Regions from separate parts of the Cobetia sp. 5-11-6-3 genome, predicted to be linked through region 3. Evidence: predicted binding sites of a transcription regulator. Region 3 holds the regulator's gene; each other region holds the start of a gene.
The links. Region 3 encodes sigma-54, which starts transcription at its own class of promoters, with help from an activator protein. Its sites were predicted from a motif close to TGGCACNNNNNTTGCTNT; they were not measured.

Region 1: the regulator sigma-54 is predicted to act here: its motif matches at 2,757-2,774, upstream of HXS66_RS05100 (NCS1 family nucleobase:cation symporter-1).
Region 2: the regulator sigma-54 is predicted to act here: its motif matches at 3,391-3,408, upstream of HXS66_RS08180 (DUF3305 domain-containing protein).

Annotation. Positions count from the first base shown of each region.
Region 1 covers NZ_BLWJ01000002.1:262,024-267,270, forward strand. Annotated here, with positions in the region: gene hydA (dihydropyrimidinase) at 1-1,210, opposite strand, end outside; gene HXS66_RS05095 (nitrilase-related carbon-nitrogen hydrolase) at 1,293-2,129, opposite strand; gene HXS66_RS05100 (NCS1 family nucleobase:cation symporter-1) at 2,964-4,490, shown strand; gene HXS66_RS05105 (LysR family transcriptional regulator) at 4,611-5,247, opposite strand, start outside.
Region 2 covers NZ_BLWJ01000004.1:18,595-23,841, reverse strand. Annotated here, with positions in the region: gene HXS66_RS08200 (histone deacetylase family protein) at 1-429, shown strand, start outside; gene HXS66_RS08195 (helix-turn-helix domain-containing protein) at 594-1,226, shown strand; gene HXS66_RS08190 (helix-turn-helix transcriptional regulator) at 1,373-2,284, opposite strand; gene HXS66_RS08185 (formate dehydrogenase accessory sulfurtransferase FdhD) at 2,311-3,210, opposite strand; gene HXS66_RS08180 (DUF3305 domain-containing protein) at 3,546-4,118, shown strand; gene HXS66_RS08175 (DUF3306 domain-containing protein) at 4,115-5,011, shown strand.
Region 3 covers NZ_BLWJ01000001.1:798,680-803,926, reverse strand. Annotated here, with positions in the region: gene HXS66_RS03370 (HPr family phosphocarrier protein) at 7-276, opposite strand; gene rapZ (RNase adapter RapZ) at 263-1,177, opposite strand; gene HXS66_RS03360 (PTS sugar transporter subunit IIA) at 1,274-1,744, opposite strand; gene hpf (ribosome hibernation-promoting factor, HPF/YfiA family) at 1,754-2,062, opposite strand; gene HXS66_RS03350 (RNA polymerase factor sigma-54) at 2,662-4,110, opposite strand; gene lptB (LPS export ABC transporter ATP-binding protein) at 4,429-5,169, opposite strand; gene lptA (lipopolysaccharide transport periplasmic protein LptA) at 5,172-5,247, opposite strand, start outside.

The DNA.
Region 1 (5,247 bases), on a different contig from region 3:
TGGTGCGTTCGGCGTTAGGGTCCCAGACCACGATATCGGCGTCGCTGCCGACCCGGATCGCGCCCTTGCGCGGGTACAGATTGAAGATCTTGGCGGCGTTGGTGGAGGTCAGGCCGACGAAGTCCTCGGCGGAGAAGCGCCCGGTGTTGACGCCCTCGTGCCACAGCATCGCCATGCGATCCTCGACCCCGGCGGTGCCGTTGGGAATCTTCGAGAAGTCGTCCTTGCCCATCTCCTTCTGCTCGGCGCAGAAGCAGCAGTGATCGGTGGCGGTGGTCTGCAGGTCACCGGACTGGATGCCGCCCCACAGCGCCTGACGATGTTCCAGCGAGCGGAACGGCGGGCTCATCACGTGGCCTGCCGCGAATTCCCAGCTCTTGTTCTGATAGACCGCTTCATCGATCAGCAGATGGCCTGCCAGCACCTCGCCGTAGACCGGCTGACCGTGCTCGCGGGCGTAGCGGATCTCCTCCAGCGCATCGGCGGTGGAGACGTGCACCAGATACACCGGCGTGCCCAGAGTGCCGGCGATGCGGATGGCGCGGCTGGCGGCCTCGCCCTCGACCTGCGGGGGACGCGACAGCGGATGTGCCTCGGGCCCGGTGATGCCATCGGCCAGCAGCTTCTGCTGCAGGTGATAGACCAGCTCGCCGTTCTCGGCATGCACGGTGGGAATCGCGCCCAGCTCCAGACAGCGCGCGAAGCTCGAGACGAGGGTGTCGTCTGGCGCCATGATGGCGTTCTTGTAGGCCATGAAGTGCTTGAAGCTGTTGACCCCGTAATCGGAGACCAGCGTCTGCATGTCCTGGCTGACGCTCTCGTCCCACCAGGTGACGGCGACGTGGAAGCTGTAGTCGCAGCACGACTTCTCGGCCCACTCGCGCCAGGTGTGATAGGCCTCCATCAGCGGTTGCTGGGGGGAGGGAATCACGAAATCGATGATCATGGTGGTACCGCCGGCCAGCGCCGCGGCGGTGCCGCTCTGGAAATCCTCGCTGGCCACGGTGCCCATGAAGGGCAGCTGCATGTGGGTGTGCGGGTCGATGCCGCCGGGCATCACCAGACAGCCGCTGGCGTCGATCACCTCGCAGTCGTCCGGTACCTCGAGGTCGGTGCCGATGGCGGTGATGGTTTCGCCGTCACACAGCACATCGGCGGTGTAGCGCTCTTCGTGGGTCTGGATACTGCCGCCCTTGATCAGGATTGCCATGAATCTCTCCCGGCCGCATCGCGCGGCCTTGTCCGGCATTGAGTGTCAGGTCGTGTTGTCGTTGTCGTTATCGTGCTGGCCGTCATTCACCATCGGTGAGGCGGGTATAGGCGTCCGGACGGCGGTCGCGGAAGAACTGCCAGTTGTTGCGCACCTCGCGCACCATCGACATGTCGAGGTCGTGGATCAACAGCTCGTCCTCGGTGGCACTGGCCTGGGCTTCGATCTGGCCGCGTGGATTCACGAAGTAGGAGGAACCGTAGAACTCGCCGATATCCCAGGGTTGTTCATGGCCGACACGGTTGATGGCGGCGATGTAGCAGCCATTGGCGGCGGCGGAGGCGGGCTGTTCCAGCTCCCACAGATACTGGGAGAGGCCGGCGACGGTGGCGGAGGGATTGAAGATGATCTCGGCGCCGTTGAGCGCCAATGCGCGCCAGCCTTCCGGGAAGTGGCGGTCGTAGCAGATGTAGACGCCGATGCGCCCGTAGGCGGTGTCGAAGACCGGCCAGTCGGACTTGCCGGGCTTGAAGAAGAATTTCTCCCAGAAGCCCGCCACCTGCGGGATGTGGGTCTTGTGATACTTGCCCAGATAGCTGCCGTCGGCATCGATGACGGCGGCGGTGTTGTAGTACACCCCCGGCTGCACTTCCTCGTAGAGGGGCACGATGATCACCATCTGATGCTTCTTCGCGTACTGCTGCATCAGGGTGACGGTGGGGCCGTCGGGCACGCGCTCGGCGGCGGCATACCACTTGGCATCCTGGCTCGGGCAGAAATAGGGCTGATTGAAGACTTCCTGGAAGCACAGGATCTTGACGCCTGCCTCACCGGCCTGGTCGATCAGCGGCAGGTGGGCCTCGTTCATGGCATCGCGGATCTGTGCGGGCTCGAGGTCGGTGGAGACGTTGAGTCCCATCTGGATGACGGCGCAGCGCAGCTTGCCGGCATCCTCGGTATAGGAGATGCGGGAGTCGTTCGACATGTCATCCTCATCGGGCGGCTTGGCGCCGGTTGTTGTTGTCTTCAATGAGTGCTGGTGGGCAGAGCGGGTGAACCGGGATGGCGCGAAATGGGTTCTGGAAAATCACTCCGCCTGTCCGGAAAGTCTGCATGCCGGCGGCAGGTATCGTGGGTCAGGGAAGGTCCGATGCAAATCCTGTCTCGCCAGTCAGCTTAATGAACATTAGACAGTGTTCCCGCGTTCGGCAAGACGAAGTGTCAAATAAAGTCTCGTGAATTTATCTTGTTGTTATAAAAGGATTTTCGGTCAAGATTTCGCATGAATTCACCATTGTGGTGCCAGGAGAATCAGCGTGGTTCACGCGATTTTCAAAGGGAAACTCAATGCGCATCAGTGGCTTGTGATCGTCTGTATGCGCCCTGTGCAAGACCGCCTTGCACCAGCTTGGAACCTGACCATACTGACAATTGGCGCGAACACGGCGTGTCGCCACCTGATGGGCATCAGACGGTCAAACCCGCGCCATTGCCTCTCAAGTTGTCTTGCGCGACAGGTTTGATTTGACGGCAATAATGCCGCCATCGGCATGCGATTTGCCCATGAAAGGTACCGCTTCATGATGATGGGTAATTCGAGCATCCCTTGGCTGAAACAGGGTGAAAAGTGAATCAGGAGGGTGAAGGAAGGGACGGATCTTCAAAGACGGCAAGACGCGCCACAGAGCGCAAAGCCAGGACAAGCGACGTGCATCACCCTCAACAATAACAACAGCTGAACAGGTGAGGACTCATGGCCCCGACACAGACTCGCTCGCACATGGTGCGCAGCAATGAGGAAATGATCGAGCTGGTGGTGGCGCAGGACGTCGCCCGCAGCCCGCGCTACAACGAGGATATCGCGCCGACCAGGAGCGCTGAGCGCACCTGGTCGCGCTGGAATATCGCCGCGCTGTGGGTCGGCATGTCGATCTGCGTACCCACCTATACCCTGGGCGGCGTGCTCACTGCCTACTTCGGATTGAGTGTCGGCGAGGCGCTGATCACGATTCTGGTCGCCAATCTGGTGGTACTGATTCCACTGACGCTGAACGCCTTCCCCGGCACGCGTTTCGGGATTCCCTTTCCGGTAGTGCTGCGTTCATCGTTCGGGATCATCGGCTCCAACGTGCCGTGCATGATTCGGGCGGTGGTCGCCTGTGGCTGGTTCGGTATCCAGACGATGTTCGGCGGCCTGGCGATTCACCTGCTGCTGTCGAGCCTCTCGGCCGACTGGAAGGCACTGGGCGGGGTAGGCGAGGTCATCGGCTTCTTCATCTTCTGGGCGCTCAACCTGTTCGTGGTGATTCGCGGCGCGGAATCCATCAAGTGGCTGGAGACGCTCTCCGCGCCCTTGCTGCTGGCGGTGGGGGTCGGCCTGATGGTGTGGGCGCTGCCGCATACCTCGATCAGCGAACTGCTGGCCCAGCCACCGAATCGTCCCGAAGGCGATGGCGTGGCCAGCTACTTCATGGCGGGCCTGACCGCGATGGTCGGCTTCTGGGCGACGCTGTCGCTGAACATCCCGGACTTCAGTCGTTACGCGAAGAGCCAGAAGGACCAGATCGTCGGTCAGATCATCGGCCTGCCGCTGACGATGTTCTTCTTCGCGGCGCTCGGCGTGGTGCTGACGGCCGCTTCCAGCTCGCTGGTGGGGGAGACCATCTCCGACCCGGTCAACCTGATCGGTCGCATCGACAGCCCCGGCTGGGTCGCCATCGCCATGGTGCTGATCATCATCGCGACGCTCTCCACCAACACCGCCGCCAACATCGTCTCGCCGACCAATGATTTCCAGAACATCGCGCCGAAATTCATCAACCAGACGCGCGGCGTGCTGCTCACCGGGCTGGTCGGGGTGCTGCTGATGGGCTTCGAGCTGATCAAGAAGATGGGCTGGATCGTCTCCGACGTGAGCCTCGAGAGCCTCTATTCCAACTGGCTGCTGGGCTATTCGAGTCTGCTGGGGCCGATCGCGGGAATCATGATCGTCGACTACTTCGTGATCCGTCGCCAGTCCTTCGATCTGCCGGCGCTCTATCTGGATGGCAGCACCTACCCGGCCTTCAATCCAGCGGGCTTCATCGCCTTCTTCGTGCCGGTGGGGCTGACGGTGATCAGCTTCTCGCAGCCCGGGCTTTCCTGGTTCTACGACTACGGCTGGTTCACCGGCTCGCTGCTGGGGGCGCTGGTCTACTTCGTGGCCAGCAAGCTGCTGGTCAAGGCGCCTCCGGTGCACCTGCCGGAGGCGATACCGGGTGGCGGCGCACAGCGTGCCTGATGCCGCTGGCGGATAGCTCGCAACGCAACGTGCAACGACAGACGGGCTGCCCATCGGCAGCCCGTCTGTCGTCGTGGCAAGGGGAAGTGACGGCCGGTTGAGGCATTCGCGCCCTGGCCGTCAGCCCACCAGGCCGGGGATGCCGTCCTCGAAGCGCTCGACCATGAAGTCGACGAACTGGCGCACCTTGGGTGAGAGATGGCGGTGGCGGGGATAGACGATCCACACCCCGGTATCGCGCACCTGATACTCATCCAGCACCGAGATCAGCTGGCCACTGGCCAGGTGAGGCGCGACGTAATAGTCGGGAATCTGGGCAAGCCCGAGGCCCTTGAGCGTGGCGTCCAGCAGTGCCGGCCCGGAATTGGCCTGCCAGCTGCCGGAGATGCGCACCTCGCGTCGCTGGCCCTCGACCTCGAACAGCCATTCACGCTTGGAGCCCGCCAGGCAGCGGTGGCTGGAGAGCTCCGCCAGCGTGTGCGGGCGCGGCGCACGCTGAAAGTAGTCGTGCGAGGCGACGACATACTCCTGGCGGTCCACCAGTCGCCGCGCGATCAGCGAGGAGTCCTTGAGCACGCCCATGCGAATGGCGACATCGAAGCCCTCGTCGATCAATTCCACCGGACGATTGGTGAAGTGCATCTGCACCTCCAGCTGCGGGTGCATCAGCTGGAAGTCGTTGACCAGTGGCGCGACGTAGCGCTCACCGAAGGTGGTGGCGCTGGTCAGCTTGAGCACGCCGCTGGGACGGGCATGG
Region 2 (5,247 bases), on a different contig from region 3:
CGCTGGGAGCACATTCACAATACCCCGCTGGCAGAAGGCTGTGGTTCGCTGGACTTTCGCCATGCCATCGAAGCGCAATGGCTGAAGAAGCTTGATGATTTCAAGCCGGAGCTGATCCTGATCTCGGCAGGCTTCGACGCGCATCGTGAGGATCCGATGGCCGAACTGTGTCTCGAGGACGACGACTATTACTGGATCACGCGCCTGGCGATGGACGTGGCCAGGCGCCATTGTCAGGGACGTGTCGTCTCGGTACTGGAAGGCGGCTACTGCCTGGAAGCGTTGGCACGCAGCACTGAGGCCCATGTCAAGGCACTGGCGGGTCTGCCGATGGAGGACGGGATATCCCTTCGTCATTCGCCGCCAGCCGCGCACGCGTCACCCAAAGTTCATGCAAGGCCAGATGAGCGTGATCATCCGCTGTTCTGAGTGACCAGACATGCGACTTCAAGAGACGCATCCCCTGTCGCCAGGAGCATCGTCGATGCCTTGCTCAGCTACACCGTGATTTCCTTGCTGTGATAAGCTGGCGAAAAAGTTTCCAATAGTAAACTTGTGAACTCCCGCCGCCATCGACCACAGCGAAGCTTCCCATGAGTACACCGACTGACAAGGATGCCGCGGTCCGGATCGCTTCCGGCCGCAAGGCCTTCGTTGAGCCCCTCAAGCTTGGAGAGAGGGTCAAGCAGATCCGTCTCGCCAATCATTGGACCCTCGAGGACGTCAGCCAGCGTACCGGGCTTGCACGCTCTACGCTGTCCAAGATCGAGAATGAACAGATATCCCCCACCTTCACCGCCGTCCAGAAGTTGATCAATGGTCTCAATATCGACCTTCCTCAACTGCTGAGTCCTCCCAAGCGACAGAGCGGCACGCTGGGCCGACGTGATCTGACGCGCCTCGGTGAAGGTAAGAGCCACCCGACCCCGACCTATGAACATGAGCTGCTTTCCTGGCAGCTGGCTCAGAAACGCATGATTCCCTTCAAGACCCGGGTGCGCGCTCGCAGCTTCGAGGAGTTTCCCGACTGGGTGCGCCACGACGGCGAGGAATTCCTGATGGTGCTGGAGGGCAGCATTCTGCTGTATTCCGAGTTCTATGAACCCTTGCCTCTCGGGGATGGAGACAGCATCTATTTCGACTCCGACATGGGCCATGCTCTGGTTTCCACCAGCGAAGACGATGCCGTAGTGCTGTCGGTCTGCACGCGCAACGACGCCGATTGATGATACGCCCACTGGCGCAATGCTAAACCGTTCTCCAGAAGCATGTGACGTGAAAGATCTCTACCTCGCCAGAACAATGGCCTGGCGAGGCAGAGGCAGCGCCTACATCATCACCGTTTAGCCTGGTGCTAGCGGGCGATCTTGACTCAGTCATGTTGGGCGGCGTCGCCTCGCCAGATGAGCTGACCACATTCACGCAGGTCATACCCTCCCAACGACTGTGCCAGCTGGATGCCATTGGGCGTGGACAGATAGTCCAGCAGGCCATGGAAGAGGTCGCGGAAATAGACGTTGCGTGGCACGACCAGATCAAAGGCCTCTTCACAGACCGGCACGAATCCGAGACCGAATTCATTCGCGGCCGATAACGTCCCCGGCCCGACATCCACCTCCCCGCGCGCGACGAGTGATGCGACCTCCCGCTCCGAGTAGGCGATGGCGAGGGTGTTGAGCTGCTCCGGGCGCATCTGATGGCCGGACAGCCACTCCTGCAGGAAGCGCTGCGAACCGGCCCCCTCCTGACGCACCACCCAGCGCCGTTGAGACCCGAACAGGCCACCGGGATTGATCGGCAGGTGGCGATCTTCCTGACGAATGATCAGCCCCTGGGTGCGCCGGGCCAGCCGGACCAATACCCACTGACGATAACCATCGTGCCCGCGGATCAAGGCCGGATGGCGAAGCGATGCTTCCTCGGCACGCCCCCAGTGAATGGCACAGACATCGGCTCGCCCCTGACTCAACAGATCCAGCCCCAGGCGTGTCCCGGTGACACTCATGCCATAGAAGGCACTGCCATCGTGCTGCTGGTTGAGTCGCATCGTCAGCGCTGCCAGCAAGGGGTCATCGCTACCGGTGATCATCAAGCGATCCGCCAGCACCCCATGATGGCTGGACTCCAGAATCCATTGCTCGACCAGGCGCCGCGGGAAAAGCCATTTGCCGGTGACCTTGGTGGCCGGCATGGTGCCCTCACTGGCCAGCTGGTAGATCTTCTTTTCATTGAGGTGCAACAGTCGTGCGACCTCATGGACCGTCAGAAAGGGGTTGTCATGCATCGTCGCATCCCCGGGAACAGGCTGATTCATTGCTCGCCCCCAGAGCGAGACTTGCCGGCTTCACGAAGTTGATCACCGGCACGCAGTGGAGGGATGGCGTCCAGTATCATCCGACCGGCAGGGTCCACCACCTGGAAGTGGCTGCCCTTGGCGCGTGCGATCAACAGCACCCCGAAGCGGCTGGCCAGCTCAACGCCCTTCTGGGTCACCCCGGAGCGTGAGACCAGCACCGAAATGCCCGCCTGCGCCACCTTGAGCACCATCTCCGAGGTCAGACGCCCCGTGGTGTAGAAGATATTGGCACCCCGGTAATCCGTCTCGTCCTCGCGCACAGGTGAAAGCCAGTTCAGGCCTGCCAGGGTATCGACGGCATTGTGGCGACCGACATCCTCGATGAATGCCAGCACCTCATCATCCCGGCACAGTGCACAGCCATGTACCGCCCCCGCCTTGCGGTAGGTGGCATTGTGGGCCGCGAGAGATGCCAGCAGCTGATACAGCACACTCTGCAGAAAGGGGCGATCATCAAGCGCCTCCAGCGTCTGACGCTCCAGCAGATTGCCAAAGACGGTTCCCTGGCCGCAGCCGGTGGTGACGGTACGCTTGCTCAGTCGCTGCTCGATATCCTCCGGCAGATGGCGCGTCACCACCGAGGCGCTTTCCACCTCCCAGTCCACTTGCAGCGCCTCCAGGTCTTCGATATCTCCCAACAGGCCCTGATTGCGCAGATAGCCCGCGACCAGCGCCTCAGGCTCGGCCCCCAGCGTCATCAGAGTGACGATCTCACGCTTGTTGAGGTAGATCGTCAGCGCGCGCTCGGCGGCGATCGACTGCGTCTGGCGCTGGCCTCGCTCATCCATCACGACGATATCCAGCGTGGTGGGCAATCGAGCATTGCTGATGACCGGAGGCATGGAGGTTTTCATGGCGTCGGGGTCTCCCTCTTCGAGCCGAATTGATGCCGGAGGGTGCCGCCACACGGCGAACCTGCCATGCAGGTTGCGGCATGCGTCGTCACCCAGCGCTCAAAGAATACCAGTCAGGCCGAGAGGCTGTCCTGATCCGGCAGCCATTGCGATCTCGCGTCATGCAATTCTCGACGCATGCGGCACGCTTCTTGCTAAAACCGGTAGAGCGTCGCATGTTCGTGAACGTGCAAGCCACGGCGCTGATGACAGACTCGCCTTGGACCCGATACGCCGCCGACCACGACTCGGGTCCCCCCCTGAACCACTTCCAGAACGCCCTCAAGAGATACGCCATGACCCAGCCACCCGACCCGTTGATGGACACGGCACTCGACGCCTCACGCGAGTCATCACGACCTGACGACACTCGCTGGCTGACCGTGACACTGGCCCCCTCGCAGCAGACTCTCGGCCGCTTCACTCTCGACACCTGGGTGATTTCCCGGATCGCGCCCGCGGATCACGGCGAGGCCACGCCCCGGACGCCTGAACAGGCGGCGCAACCGGAGCCTCAACGCACTCTGCCCCTGCAGCTGCATCTCACCGAGCGCACCGACTATCGTTACAACCTGCGTTGCGAACAGCCGCGTCTGTTCGTCTTGTGTGAAGAGCGTGAAGCGGATGGCATGCAGCCAAGGGTCGTCACCGCCTGCCAGGAAGTGGCCTCGCATTGGCTGGATGGCGACCAGCTGGTACTGGATACCCCGATGCCTCCTGCCCTGATGGTCTGGCTGGAGGGCTATCTCGCCCGGCATGGTGAGCGCATCGACGAAGGCAAGAAGAAGAAACGCAAGGGGGCGGGGCGCGCCAGTCAGACCGACACCGTGCGCCCGGACGCTGATGCTGCCAACAAGGAAGGGTCATGAGTCACTCCGACGACCGCGACCATACCTCGCAAGGCCTGTTGTCCCGCTGGTCACGCCGCAAGCAGCGCGCCGGAGCCTCACGGACGACCACGGACTCCCCCGATGCCGCCGCCGCTGGACTGGCGACGGTCGCTCGGCCCTCCACGGCCAATGACACCGCACCCACTGATACCGCACCCACTGAGACCGCACCCACGGTAACAGAGGCCTGCGAGGCATCGGACGAGCCGGGCCATGCTCTGCACAGTGAGCGGCATGACAGCAAGCGGCATGGCGAAGCGTCCGCTGAAGGCGGCAGTGAGACGACCGACGCCGAGGCCCTTGCACAGGAGGCAGATGAGCCCCCTCCCGTCGTGGAGCTGCCAGACCCCGACACCCTGCTGCCGGATGCGGATATCAGTGCCTACATGCAGGCAGGAGTGGACCCGGCGCTGCGACAACGCGCCCTGCGCCGCATCTTCATGGGAGGCGAGCACTCCCTGCGCGATGGCCTGGACGATTACGATCAGGATTTCTCCCAGATGCGTCCGCTCGCCGCAGGTGTGGCCGAGACGCTGAGACGTTGGACCCGCGATGTCGAAGAGGGACTCGAGAAGCTGGAAGATGACGAGGCTGAGTGCGTAGCCACCAGCAACGGCTCGGAAGATCAGCCTCAGGATGAGGCGCCGGAGGCTGCACCCTCAACGGATGAGCAAGGCCTCGACTCACTGGATGAGACATCACCGGATCACGGCCCACAGACCCATCGAGAACCCGCGCAGGACCAGCACACAGATACTGATGCTGCCCTTGCGCATGGCACGCATGCACGGCAAGGCGCATGGGACCAGACCGATGGCGTCACGGCTGACGGACATGGGCCCACCCACAGATCGCCCCAACCACCAGAATGACACGCCTGCCCTCAGGCACTGAGACATTATGACCCAGCGCGATCTCCGTATTCGGCATGCGGGGTCATTTCCTTGCCTCTCACATGACTTCCACTCCCATGCGAGAGGCGCACTGCCTGCAAGAATCCGCTCAACAGAGGCAGGTATCGTTACCAAGAGAACGGCACTGCCTCCCGATACCTGACCGACTACGCCCGATGCTCATCGCTGGCCCTTCAGTCCCTGACTATGCTGAA
Region 3 (5,247 bases):
GCGGCGTCATTCTTCCTCTTCGAAGCGCGCCTCGAACAGGGACTCGATCGCAGACAGGGCCTCATCTGCCTGTTCGCCCTCGACATCGATGATCAGCGCCGTGCCACACGGGGCTGCCAGCATCAGCAGCGCCATGACGTTGGCCGCGTTGGCGCGTCGCTCACCGTGACTGACCATGACCGTGGCCTCGAAGGGCGCACAGCAGTTGACCAGCTTGGTGGCAGCGCGAGCATGCAGCCCGCGCTTGTTGGTCAGAACCAGTTCACGACTGGGCATCGTGTGACTCCTGACGGGTATCGCCGATCGCCAGGGCCGTATGGATCCCCAGTTCCCGGTGGCGTAGACGCACTTCCGGAAGCTGCTTGGCGAAATGTTCGGCCAGCTGCTCGCAGAGATAGACGCTGCGATGCTGGCCGCCGGTACAGCCCACCGAAACGGTCAGGTAGCTGCGATTGCTGGCCTGATAGGCGGGCAGCCAGCGTTCCAGCCAGCCGGCGATGTCATCCTGCATTGCCTTGACGTCCGGGTAGCGCTGCAGGAATTCCGCCACGCTGTCATCACGACCGGTATCGCTGCGCAGATTGATGTCCCAGTAGGGGTTGGGCAGGCAGCGGGCATCGAACACCATGTCGGCATCGGTCGGCACGCCATGCTTGAAGCCGAAGGACTCGAAGGTGAGTGTCAGATGACGAGAGCTATGCTGCGCGACCTGTTCGGTGATGCGCGAGCGCAGGTCATGCACGCTGAGGTTGGTCGAGTCGATGACCAGATCCGCCTTCTGACGAATCGGGGCCAGTGTCTGCTGCTCGATCTCGATGGCCTCGGCCAGCGTGCGGTCATTGTCGCGGGTCAGCGGATGACGGCGGCGGGTCGCGGAATAGCGTTCGAGCAGGACACGGGAGTCCGTGGTCAGGTAGACGACCTGCACATCCATGCCGCTCTGACGAACGCTGTCGAGCAGTTCGGGGAAGCGACTCAGGGCATCGGGGAGGTTGCGCGCGTCAATGGAGACCGCGATGCGCCGGCGGGTGGGGCTGTCCTTTTCCAGCTGCTCGACCAATGGTGCCAGCAGCATGCCGGGCAGATTGTCGATGGCATAGTAGCCAATGTCTTCCAGCGCCTGGAGGGCAATCGATTTGCCGGAACCGGAGCGACCACTGATGATCACGATCTTCATGGAGTGCTCTCCCAGGGCGAGGTCAGCATGAGGTGAAAGCGGAGGGTGCCTGAGGCCAGTCAGCGACAAGCCCGGAGCGAGTCCGGGCTTGCAGGTTCAGCGCGCCGGCAATTCGGCGATGGCCGAGGTCAGGGCATCGAACAATGCTCGCTGACTGTCTGCCTGGCGCAATGCTGCCCGGTTGGTGGGCGAGTTGAGCAGTTCCGCCACCTGGCCGAGCAGAGTGAGATGGGTGTCATCTGCCTCCTCGGGGACCAGCAGCACGAACAGCAGATCGATGGGTTCGCCATCGATGGCGTCAAAGTCGATGGGGTCACCGAGCTTCATGAACGCCGCGATGGGGGTCTTGCAGTGTGGACTGCGTGCATGTGGCACGGCCACGCCGTGGCCGATGCCCGTCGAACCCAGTCTCTCGCGCCCGATCAGGCGCGAGAAGACTTCCTGGCTGTCCAGGCTGGGAATGTTCTGAGCAATGAAGGTGCTGAAGAATTCCAGCACCCGCTTCTTGCTCCCCCCGGGGACGCCGTAGAGCGTGCGCTCGGGGGGAAGGATCTGATCAAGTGTCATGGCAGAAGGTCAACGGGTCCCGGTGCCCTGAGAGCGAGCCTGGGACTTTTCCTTGTGTTTGACCAGCTGGCGGTCCAGCTTGTCGGCGAGCGCGTCGATGGCAGCGTACATGTTGGGGTCTTCTGCCAGGGCATGGAGGTCGGCGCCAGCGGCGTGCAGGGTGCAGGCAGCCTGTTGGCGTTCCTTCTCGATCGACAGTGTCACCTGAACATTGGTGATGTTGTCGTAATGCCGTTCGAGGCGAGCGAGCTTCTCGTTGACATAATCGCGGAGAGGATCGGTGAGTTCCACATGATGCCCGGTGATATTCACTTGCATGGACACGCTCCTTTATCCAGCGGGTTGCCTTTGAATTGTAACCCTTTTTGACTGCGAGCAAACCCTGATTGAACGCGCGGCCACTTTCTGACTCCGGCCATGGTCTCGTGGCGATCATCTGCTGGCGAGAGCGGCGGTGCCGGTGTACCGAGCGTCTACCCCGACAATGCCCAAGCTTTGAACAAAGATCAACGCTGCGCTGCATCGTGGGGCAAGGCTTGTCTTCAACCCAGCGAGGGATATCAGCAGGTTCTTCATGAGCATCGCCTCGCATCACGGACGGAATGGGGCTCGAGAAACCGGCCGTTTGTGGCCAATGTCAGCATTTACGTCGACGTTCGTGTGGCAGGAGTCGGTGGGGACACCTGGCTATCTGTCCGTGGGATGTGAGAGAAAAAGAAAGCACTCTGGAGAAAAGTGGCTGGAAAAATAGGCAATTGGGGGCGTGAAGTCACTCACGCAGTCGCAAGGACAGGCATTGCCAACCGGTATTCAGACGACCGATTGGCAGATGATGCCAGGATGGCAGGTGCAAGGGGGCGAGCTTCAGCGCTCCGACGTGTGGAGCCCGCTGGCCTGCGGGTATCCGTTGTCGAGACTCACGCCAAGCGCTTGCGCTCGCTGGAGGAGGGGATGCCCATGGCCTCGCGATACTTGGCGACCGTCCGGCGCGCTACCTCGATGCCATCACTGGCCAGCAGATCCACCAGGCGTGAGTCGGACAATGGCTTGCGCGCCGGTTCTTCCGAGATCAGCTTGCGAATGCGCGCACGGATCGCGGTGCTGGAGTGCGCGTCACCGTTGCCGCTGCCACCCACCTGGCTCGAGAAGAAGAACTTGAGTTCGAACACGCCTCTCGGGGTGTGGATATATTTCTGGGTGGTCACCCGCGAGATGGTGGATTCGTGCATCTCGACCACTTCCGCGATGTTGGCAAGGATCAGCGGTTTCATGCCTTCTTCCCCCTGCTCGAGGAAGTCGATCTGGCGCGCCATGATCTCGCGGCCCACCTTGAGCAGGGTGTCGTTGCGTGAGGACAGGCTCTTCATCAGCCAGCGGGCTTCCTGAAGATTGTCCTTGAGGAAGGTGTTGTCCGCGGACTTGTCGGCCCGCTTGATGAGGGCGGCATATTCCGGCTGGATACGCAGCTTGGGCAGCGCTTCCGGGTTGAGCTCGACCTGCCAGCCGTGACGCGTATGACGGACCAGCAGGTCCGGGATGACGTAATCACTGGCAGGCTCGCCCCAGGCGGACGCCGGGCGCGGGTCGAGCGCCCGTACCAGACGAATGACGTGATCCAGCTCATCATCATCCAGGCTCAGGCGACGCTTGAGCAGCTTGCGATCGTCATTGCCCAGTGCCTCGAGGAATTGCCGCACCAGACGGCGGGCCTGGGCCAGCAATGGCAGATCGTCCGGCAGCAGGGCCAGCTGCAGCAGCAGGCATTCGCGCAGGTCTCGAGCGAACACACCGGTGGGATCGAACTGCTGAAGGCGCAGCAGGACCTGCTCGAGTTCCGACGCCTTGAGGCCGGGCAGTCCCTGACCTCGCAGGCCATCGACCAGTTCGTCCAGGCTCATGCTCAGGTAGCCGGCCCCATCCACCGCATCGATCAGACTCTCCGCCATCTGCCGTTCACGCGCATCGAGGTCCGTCATCGCCAGCTGCCAGCGCAGATGGTCCTGCAGGCTTTCGACACTGGTGTTGCGATCGAAGTCCGGCCCGTCCTCGCTCGAGCTTCCGCTGCCGGAACTGGTCAGGCTGCCTGCGTGGTCCTGGTAGAGGTCCGACCAGTCACTGTCGAGAGGGTATTCTTCAGGAATCTCGCTGTTGGTCTCGGAGGTGGAGATCTCGCTCTTGTCCTGTGTCTCCGCGACATCCAGCGACTCGTATTCCTCGTCAAGCTCCAGCATGGGGTTTGACTCGAGCGCCTGCTGTATCTCCTGACGCAGGTCCAGCGTCGACAACTGCAGCAGCTGGATCGCTTGCTGAAGTTGCGGGGTCATGGTCAGGGAAGTGCCGAGTCGAAGCTGCAAGGTGGGTTTCATGGGGTCTGTCATTCACGGCAAAGGAACGTGCATCTACGCTATACCGTGGGTCGGGGCACTGACAAGGGGCAGTCGAGAATATTCAAGCAACTTGCATGCCATGTTGCCACCAAGGTGGTATGGACGTCATGCATTCGAGTGAGGTGTGGCAGAGCAGGAGGGTTCACGGGGAGATTACGCAAGCGCATGTCGAGGCGCTTGCGTGAGGGGGCGGGGAACGAGGCCCCGACAGTGAAGCAGGAAGTGGCGGGTGGTGGAGGGTGCTGGTGAGAGCAGAAGAGGTCGGACGGCACTCACCAGGCTGACGGCACTCTCGGGCTAGAGCTTGAACTCATGGCCCAGGTAGACATCACGCACCTGCTGGTTGGCGAGGATGGTGTCGGCGTCGCCATGCGCGATGATCTGACCATCGCCCACGATGTAGGCGGTATCGCAGATGTCGAGTGTCTCGCGCACGTTGTGGTCGGTGATCAGCACCCCGATGCCGCGGTCGCGCAGCTGGCGCACGATGCTCTTGATCTCGCCCACCGAGATGGGGTCCACGCCGGCAAACGGCTCATCGAGCAGCACGAAGTCCGGCTCGGTGGCCAGTGCGCGAGCGATCTCCACGCGGCGGCGCTCCCCGCCGGAAAGGCTCATGCCGGCACTGTCACGAATATGCGTGATGCTGAACTCGTTGAGCAGCTCCTCCAGGCGTGCCTTGCGTCCGTTGCGATCCAGGTCCTTGCGCGTCTCGAGGATCGCCATGATGTTGTCGGACACCGAGAGCTTGCGGAAGATCGAGGCTTCCTGGGGCAGATAGCCGATGCCGGCGCGAGCCCGCTGATGCATGGCGGCGCCGGACAGGTCGTGGTCATCGATGGTCACGCTACCGGCATCCGAGCGCACGAGGCCGACGATCATGTAGAACGAGGTCGTCTTGCCGGCCCCGTTGGGGCCCAGCAGGCCTACGATGTCACCTTGGCGGATTTCCAGCGAGATGTCCTTGACGACCTTGCGACCCTTGTAGGCCTTGGCCAGATGACGAGCGCTGAGGGTACGTGGGCTGGCAGCAGTCATGCTCATTGGTCCTTGCTGGCATTGGCGCCACGTGGCGTCAGGGTCATGTGGACGCGTGACCCCTCGGAGGATGAGGCA